DNA from 2 places in the Bradyrhizobium sp. USDA 3256 genome. Region 2 is predicted to be linked to the other one. Evidence: predicted binding sites of a transcription regulator. Region 2 holds the regulator's gene; the other holds the start of a gene.
The links. Region 2 encodes LexA, which represses DNA repair genes until DNA is damaged. Its sites were predicted from a motif close to TGTTCNNNNTGTGTTCNG; they were not measured.
Positions count from the first base shown of each region.

Region 1 (4,211 bases), 1.6 Mb from region 2:
GCGCCGCCAGGTGAATTGATGCGGCGGACCGTCGGGCACGGTCGCGAACGGCACCTTGATCGGTTCGGGCCGCTCGAACAGCCTGAGCGGACGCAGCGGCGGTTCGCCGGCGACGCGCTCCGGCCAGGCGGCGGCGCCCGCCGCGGCCAGATGATGCTGCGCCGGCAGCGCCAGCGCCGATCGCTCGGGGACGTGGCTTTCGAGCGGCAGATGCACGACGACGCGTTTTCCCCCGATGCGGGCGGCGATGCGGTCGATCAGCGCCGAGAGCTCGTCATTGTCGTGTATGGTGGCGTCGAGATCGCGCTGCTGCTGTACCACGATCTCGGTACGTCCTGCGGCGAGGCGAATGAGATCGAAGCCGAAGCCGGGATCGAGCGGATCGTTCAGCGCATCGAGCCGCTCGCGGAACAGGCGATCGATCATCTCGGGCCGCGTCACCGGACGCCCGGTCTCGACCATGATCGCGCGCACCGCGCCGTCGGTGCGGAAGAAGCTCGCTTCCAGCTGCCGGGCACCCTTGCCCTGCTTGTCCATCGCCGCAACCAGCATCTTGGCGAGGCTTGAGAGCGTCAGCGTGATCACGGTGTCGGTCGCGACCGGCTCGGGGAAACGCTTCTCGACGATGTAATCGGGCAGCGGTTTGCGCGGGCTGATCGGAGCATCGCCCTGCCCGAGCGCGTGGCCAAGCAGGGTGGTGAAAGCCGCACCGAACCGCGCCGAGATTTCATGCGGCGCGCGCGAGGCGACATCGCCGATGGTCTTCAAGCCGGCGCGGCGCAGGCCGGTGGTGACAGCGGCATCGGCACCGAGCGCCGACACCGGCAGCGGACCGACCGCCGCTGCTTCCTCGCCATCGGCGACGATCTTGCCCGAGGCGGTGCGCGTCAGCGTACGCGCCGCGATCGAGGTGCCGGCAATCGCCGCGCTGACGGCAAAGCCGCGCCGACTCAGCGCCCCCGTCACGATCTGCAGCAGCGCGCGCTCACCGCCGAACAGATGCGCGCAGCCGGTGATGTCGAGAAACAGACCGTAGGGCGCGTCGAGCGCCACCAGCGGCGTGAAGCGGTCGCACCAGTCAGCGATGTCGTTCAGCGTCTTCAGATCAGCGGCGGGATCGGCATCATAGACCGTGAGCTCCGGACAGATCGCCCGCGCATTGGCGAGCGGCAGCCCGATCGACAGCCCGGCGTGCACCGCGGCCTCGTCGACGGCATGCAGCAGGATCGCATTGTGGTCTTTTGCGACGACGACGCTGGGGAGTTCTGCTTTCTTCGCCTCTCCCGCTTGCGGGAGAGGGAGCCCTGCCACCTCCCGTGCATCAGCTTGCGAGGCGATGTCCTGCGCGAGCTTGCGTTTGATGCGGTCGATGGGCAGGCGTGGCAGCCACAGGCTGAGGATACGCCGACGATTCACTGAATTGGCACTCATCACATTTCCATTCCATGATCCATCGCCCGACCGGGCCATGACGATTGCGCACGAGTTCGGCCTCGAAGCGCGGTGTGCCCCACACGCTCGCGGCATTGCCCGGCGGCGAATGCGCCGCGCGCACGATCCAGCGCGTCTCCGCGGTCGAGGGGATCGCCGTCGCCGCGATCCGCAGCACCAGCGCGGTGACGCCGGAGGCTTGCGCGGCCAGGGTCAATTTGCGGCTGGCGACGAGATCGAGCTGGCGCGCCTGGCCCCAGACCTCGAGCACGACCGCGCCGAGCGCATCGCAGGCGAGCGCGTCGGCCGCGGTGCGCAGGCCGCTGTCGACATCGGCGGCGCGCACCGTGACCAAGAGGCGCGGATCGAGGCCGAGCTCGGCAAGCCCGCGCATCGACAGCGCGCCGTTTTCGCGATCGGAAAAATCCTGCCGCACCCAGACCAGCGGCTTGCGTGCCGACAGCCGTCCGGCGAGCCCCGCGATGAAGCCGGTCGCCGCGCCGCCTTGATGGCCGGCCGCGAACACCTCGTGCAATGCGGCCGGCGCAAGCCCGCCGCGCAGCATCGCATCCGCGCTCGTATGGCCGAGCGCGACGCGGTTCGGCATCGCCGCATCCGATGGCGCCTCGATGCGCGCGATGCTGCCGCGCAGAGACGCAAGCGTACCCATGCGTGCGCCGTTCATATGCGCCGCTCCTTCAACTTGAAAATTTGAGGTCGTCACTGCCTGAACAGAGAACCAGGGACTGGCTCAATTGTTCATGGTATGTTCTAATATAAAGCTAACAGGGCCCGCGGAGTCAATCGGATTGGTGAGCTCATCGATTCATGAGTGGAATCAATGGGATTCAGCAGCCGCCGAACCGGACGGGCCCTGATCTTCCGCAGTGTCAGGCACGCAGGCCCCGAAAATGGCGGCGTGACGGAAACGGAGCAATCGCATGCGCATCATCGTGCTCGACAACGACACCGATTTCGAGGGCTGGCGCAAGGCCGCGCGGCGATTGGCGCTGAACGATGTGAAGCCCGCGGAGATCACATGGACCGTACGCAACGACGACGAATTGTCGTCGGCATCCTGCATGAACGAATTGCCGGATACGCCGCAGGCGCGGTTCAATGTGTCAGCCAAATTCGTCGAGCTCGCAAAGGCCGCGATCCTGCATCGCAGTGACGAACGCTTTGCCCTGCTCTATCGCCTGCTGTGGCGGCTGCGCAGCCATCACGATCTGCTCAGTGCGACCGATGATCCCGATGTCGCCGAGGTCCACGCGATGGCGCGCGCGGTCTATGTCGATATCGACAGGATGCATGCGCATCTGCGCTTCCGCGAGATCGGCCGCGAGCGGACGGCGCATTACGTCGCCTGGTTCGAGCCGGAGCATCGCATCGTCGAGCTTGCCGCGCCGTTCTTCGCCGGCCGCTTCGCCGACATGCCGTGGTCAATCCTGACCCCCGACGTCTGCGCACATTGGGACGGGCACGCGATCTCGATCACGCCGGGCGTCGCCAAATCCGAAGTGCCGACCGAGGACCGGCTCGAGGAGGCGTGGCGGCGTCACGACAACGGCCGCTTCAATCCCGCACGGCTGAAAGTGATGGAGATGCCGCAGGCCTATTGGAGGAACCTGCCCGAGGACTCGATCATTAAGCCTCTGATCGAAGACGCAATGCGCATGACCAGCGGCCCCTTCATCGCACGCAAGGCGGCCGAGCCGCAGAAGCGGCAGGATACGCCGATGCCCCGCAAGCAAGTTCAAGGCAAGCAAGTTCAAGACAGGCAAGCTCACGACACGATCGCGGCCTTGCGCGAGGAGGCCGCCGATTGCCGCGCCTGCCCGCTGTGGAAAGACGCAACCCAGATCGTGTTCGGCGAGGGACCGCAGAGCGCAACGCTGATGCTGGTCGGCGAGCAGCCCGGCGACAAGGAAGATCTCGCAGGCCACCCCTTCGTCGGACCGGCCGGCCAGATGCTCGATCGCGCGCTGCAGGAGGCCGGCATCGATCGCCGCAAGGTCTATGTCACCAACGCGGTGAAGCACTTCAAATTCGTGCCGCGCGGCAAGATCCGGCTGCACCAGAAGCCGAGCACACCGGAGATCCGCGCCTGCCGCCAGTGGTACGAGCGCGAGCTCGCCACCATCAAGCCGGACCTCGTGATGGCGCTCGGTGCCACCGCGGCGCAGAGCGTGCTCGGCAAGATCACGCCGATCAACAAGAACCGCGGCCATCTGATCGACCACGACGGAACCAAGGTGCTCATCACCGTGCACCCGTCCTATCTGTTGCGGCTGCCGGATGAAAAAGCCAAGGCGCTGGAATATCAGCGCTTTGTCGACGATCTGAAAATCGCCGCACACCAGTTGCGCAGATCGGCCGATGCGGCCTGAGTTCCGCAAAACCAACGGAACCGAGGAACCACATCGCAACGAGAAATTGTTCTAAAGGCGGACAAATACCTACAACCTTGAATTGATCCGTGGTAAGGTAGCGTGTTCCGCAGGTATCGGGCGTCATGTTCACGCCATGACGTACCCTGAGGCGGGCGCGCTGCACGGTTTGCTAGCCCCGATCGTGCGGCGCGCCACCTCATCTCTCAATCCCCCTCCCTCATTCGCAACCTTCCCGCTCGCAGGCGCCTGCCGAATTCTCCGGCGGCCACGCCGGCCCGATCGGATGCCGGTGTGATTGTCGTCCGCACAATGTCTCGTCCTGCGAAACGCAGGCCACAGCTTTCCGTCGCGATCGGCGGTCCCTTGTTGCTGAAGATTGCCACGAGG
Region 1 is NZ_JBSSAE010000002.1:1,916,136-1,920,346, reverse strand. Features, by position in the region: gene ACVWY5_RS10625 (Y-family DNA polymerase) at 1-1,431, opposite strand, end outside; gene ACVWY5_RS10620 (DNA repair protein) at 1,322-2,116, opposite strand; gene ACVWY5_RS10615 (UdgX family uracil-DNA binding protein) at 2,373-3,821, shown strand.
Region 1: a site for LexA is predicted at 2,188-2,205, ahead of ACVWY5_RS10620 (DNA repair protein). Genes of this name have one in related genera too.

Region 2 (4,211 bases):
CGGGTGCGGTCGGCCGCATGGCGGCGTTCGGCATCGGGCCGCTGATCGCAGCGAGTGCCGGCATCATCCTGCTCGGGCTGCTGCGCACGCCGCTGCGCTGGTCGGGCGCGGTGCTGCTGCTGGTGGCCTCGGTCTGGGCGCTCAGGGTGCCGCAACCGGACGTGCTGGTGTCGGGCGACGGCCGCAACGTCGCGGTGCGTGGCGGTGACGGACGGCTGCATCTGATGCACAGCGCCAAGGATGCATTTTTGGTCAAGGAGTGGCTGGCGGCGGACGCCGACGCGCGCACCGCCACCGATGCGTCGCTCGGCGAGGGCGTCTCCTGCGATGCCGGCGGCTGCGTGACCCAGGGACCCGGCGGCGCCTTCGTCGCGCTGGCGACCCGGCCGGAGGCGCTGGCGGACGACTGCGAGCGCGCAGCCCTGATCGTGACGGCGCGGCCGGCGCCGCAGGGCTGCGCGGCATCGGTGATCGATGCCGAGCGGCTGCGCCGCCACGGCGCGCTGGTGCTGCGACGGATCAGGGACGGCTACGCCGTCGATGCAGTCAAGCCCGGCGGGATCGACCGGCCGTGGTCGCCGGCGGTTCCCGGCGACGGCGAGAGCGAGACGACGCTACGCGCGCCCGCCGCCGCGCCGCGGCCTGCGGTGGATGCGACGCCGGCTGAGACCGATCTGCAGGGCGATGATTAGCTGTGGTCTGGCGAGGGGCCGCTTGGCAGCTCGAACAGGCCGAGATGATATTCGTCGGAGTCGGGGGCGTCGGGCTTCTTGACGAGAGTAAAGGAAGCCTCGGGAAATTGCTCCCAGACTTTCAGGTCGTCGGCCGTTACCGTCAGCCAACCGAACCGGAACAGGTAGCGGCCCGGTTCCGTGACGCGTCCAGCCTTTTGCCATGTGACCTTATCGACCACCGCGCACGTCCTCCGTGCCCGATGATGCGCCAAGGCGCCGGCCGACGCAAATCTCCTTCTGCGCCCCGGAAGCGGGAGTCCGGGGTCGCCCGAAATTGCTTAGGTCATTCGCCGCCGAACAGCTCATTCCGCGGCGACGATGCGCTCAACCCAAAAACAGCGTTGCGAATGCGGAGGGCCGCCGCTCCACAACCTTCGGCTTCTGCTCGACCGGCGGATGCAGCGCCGGCAATTGCAGCACGCTGACGCGCTGTCCCTCGACCAGCTGGGTCACCAGCACATGGCTGCCGTCGGGGAATTCGACCGCGTCATGATGCCGATCGGGCACGTCGGGCTCGACTTCGTTGAACACGCCGACGCGATAGTTCAGCGTCTTGGTCCAGATCCAGCGGCTGTCGTAGCGAACGTTCTCGGCGAAAGCGAGCTCGGTGCCCGGCAGCATGCAGACCGCGACAGTGGGATCGTTCTCCGAGGCAAAGCCGCGGGTCGACGTGCCGCGGAACGTCGTCGTGATCAGCGTCTCTCCGACAATGGCGGGGCGCGATGCCACGGCGTGCAGACTATAGTCACACATCGGATGGCTCCTCATTTCGAGGTAGCGACCCGTGCCTCTCCTTGAGGCATTAGGGCCTCTACCAGAGTGGACGATAGCGAACGAGCGTCTGCTCGTTTCTGGGCGATTGTACGACTGGTCCGAGATCGCTCCGATCACAAACACGCGACGCTGCGCGAGAGGTATCGGAGCGCATCGGGCAGGCCGTACGCTACACTATCATGCAAGGAACGATCCGACGTGTTGCTCGTTCCCGGCCGCCGCAAGTATTTGCAATTCAGTATTTGCGATAAAGGCCGATCAGCTTGCCCTGGATGCGGACCCGGTTCGGCGGCAGGATGCGCACTTCATAGGCGGTGTTGGCCGGCTCGAGCGCGATCGATGCGCCGCGGCGGCGGAAGCGCTTCAGGGTGGCTTCCTCCTCGTCGATCAGCGCCACCACGATGTCGCCGGTATTGGCGACGTCGTTGCGCTGGATCAGCGCCATGTCGCCGTCGAGGATGCCGGCATCGACCATCGAGTCGCCGCGCACCTCGAGCGCATAGTGCTCGCCGGCGCCGAGCATGTCGGGCGGCACGCTGATGGTGTGGCTGCGGGTCTGCAGCGCCTCGATCGGCGTACCGGCGGCGATCCGGCCCATCACGGGGACCGCGACTGGACGGTTGCCGTCGTCCTCGGCAATCGGCGGCGTGCTGGCGCGCCGGCCGAGGGTGCCTTCGATGACACTGGGCGTGAAGCCGCGGCGACCGTTGCCGGCGCCGGCCGAGAGTTCGGGCAGCTTGATGACCTCGATGGCGCGGGCGCGGTTCGGCAGGCGGCGGATGAAGCCGCGCTCCTCCAGCGCAGTGATCAGGCGGTGGATACCGGACTTCGAGCGCAGGTCGAGCGCATCCTTCATCTCGTCGAAGGAGGGCGGTACGCCGGCCTCTTTCAAACGTTCATTGATGAAACGCAGTAGTTCGTACTGTTTGCGCGTGAGCATCTCGAGTATTCCCCCGGTTGATAGCGTCGTTCGATTCCGAGACTCTTCTGGTGGGGCCTGCAGGCCGGGCCTGACCTCAGGAGCATGTGCTCAATGCACCTGCTTCCACGCGGCTTCCCGATTGTAGACACCAGTACTCGAAACAAATCATGAACGGACACTATATGTTCGATATGTGTTCCGCAACCACTTAATTTCCGGTGAACGTGTCGGGCAACGCACAATCGGCGGGGCGCGAAAACCCTATTCGGGCAGTGTCAGAATTTCGCATTCGCTGCCTTTGACGGCAGCCGCCGCAAACGGCGGACGCACGAGAAGCGCCCGTGCCGCAGCGAGATTCCCGAGCAGCGACGAGTCCTGCTGCGTCACCGGGGTTGCGACCAGCGTGCCGTCCTCGCGCGCTTCGAGACGCGCACGCAGATAGTCCTCGCGCTGGTCGTTGGCGGCGAGGTCGCGGCCGAGCAGGGCGCTTGCGCGGCGATGATGAATCACTTTCCGGCCGCTCAGCGCCCGAATCAACGGCACCAGGAACAGGAAGGCGCAGACATAGGACGACACCGGATTGCCGGGCAGGCCGATCACCCGCATCGCGCCGAGCCGGCCGTGCATCATCGGCTTGCCGGGCCGCATCGCAATCCGCCAGAACGCCATCTCGACGCCCTCGGCTTCCAGCGACCGCTTGACGAGATCGTGGTCGCCGACCGAGGCGCCGCCTGTCGTGATGAGGATATCGGCGCCGGCCTCGCGTGCCCGGCGGATGCCGGCCGTGGTCGCCTCCACCGTGTCGGCGGCAACGCCGAGGTCGACGGTCTCGGCGCCTTCGGCGCGCGCCAGCGCCCGCAGCGCGTAGCCGTTGGAATAGACGATCTGGCCGGGACCGGGCTGCGAGCCCGGCATCACCAGCTCGTCGCCGGTCGCCAGCACCGCGACCTTCGGGCGGCGGCGCACCGTCAGTTCCGGATAGTTCATGGCGGCCGCCAGCGACAGCGCGCGGTCGGACAGGCGGCTGCCGCCGGCGAGCAGCACCTCGCCCTCACGGAAGTCGACCCCGGCCTGGCGGATGTGCCGCCCGACGCTGGCGGCCTCCGAGATCGTGATGTGGTCGCCGTCGACGGCGGTGTCTTCCTGGATGATCACGGCGTCGGCGCCGCTCGGGATCACGCCGCCGGTGAAGATCCGCACCGCCTCGCCGGCGCCGACCGTCCGCTCGAACGGCCGGCCGGCGGCGACTTCGCCGATCACCTTGAGCCGGGCCTTTAGATCGGCCGCATCGGCGGCGCGCACCGCATAGCCGTCCATCGCCGACATCGGCTGCGGCGGCTGGGTGCGCAGCGCCGCGAGGTCGTGCGCAAGCGTGCGGTGGTAGGCGGCATCGAGCGCGACCATCTCCTCCGGCAGCGGTTCGGCGCCGGCGAGGACGGCGGACAGGGCATCGGCAACCGGCATCAGGGCCACGCTCAGAGCTCCTCAATTCCTAATGTTCAATACCAAGTGCGGTCAAAGCCCTTGCCACGTCATCCGTCGATGTCACGTGGATAGCATGAAGGCCGCGCGCCCGCGCACCTTCGATATTGGCGGCCAGGTCGTCGAAGAACAGGATCCGCGACGCCGGCACGCCGATGGCTTTTACCACATGATCATAGGCCTCGGCGTCGGGTTTGCGGAAGCCGATGCTCGACGACAGGAAGACGTTGCGGAAATGGCTGAGCAGCTCGGCATGGGTGACCGAGAAATGCGCGACATGGGCCGGATTGGTGTTGGAG
Region 2 is NZ_JBSSAE010000002.1:3,474,563-3,478,773, reverse strand. Features, by position in the region: gene ACVWY5_RS18055 (ComEC/Rec2 family competence protein) at 1-692, shown strand, start outside; gene ACVWY5_RS18050 (hypothetical protein) at 689-913, opposite strand; gene ACVWY5_RS18045 (hypothetical protein) at 1,059-1,487, opposite strand; gene lexA (transcriptional repressor LexA) at 1,744-2,448, opposite strand; gene ACVWY5_RS18035 (molybdopterin molybdotransferase MoeA) at 2,692-3,903, opposite strand; gene ACVWY5_RS18030 (HAD family hydrolase) at 3,923-4,211, opposite strand, start outside.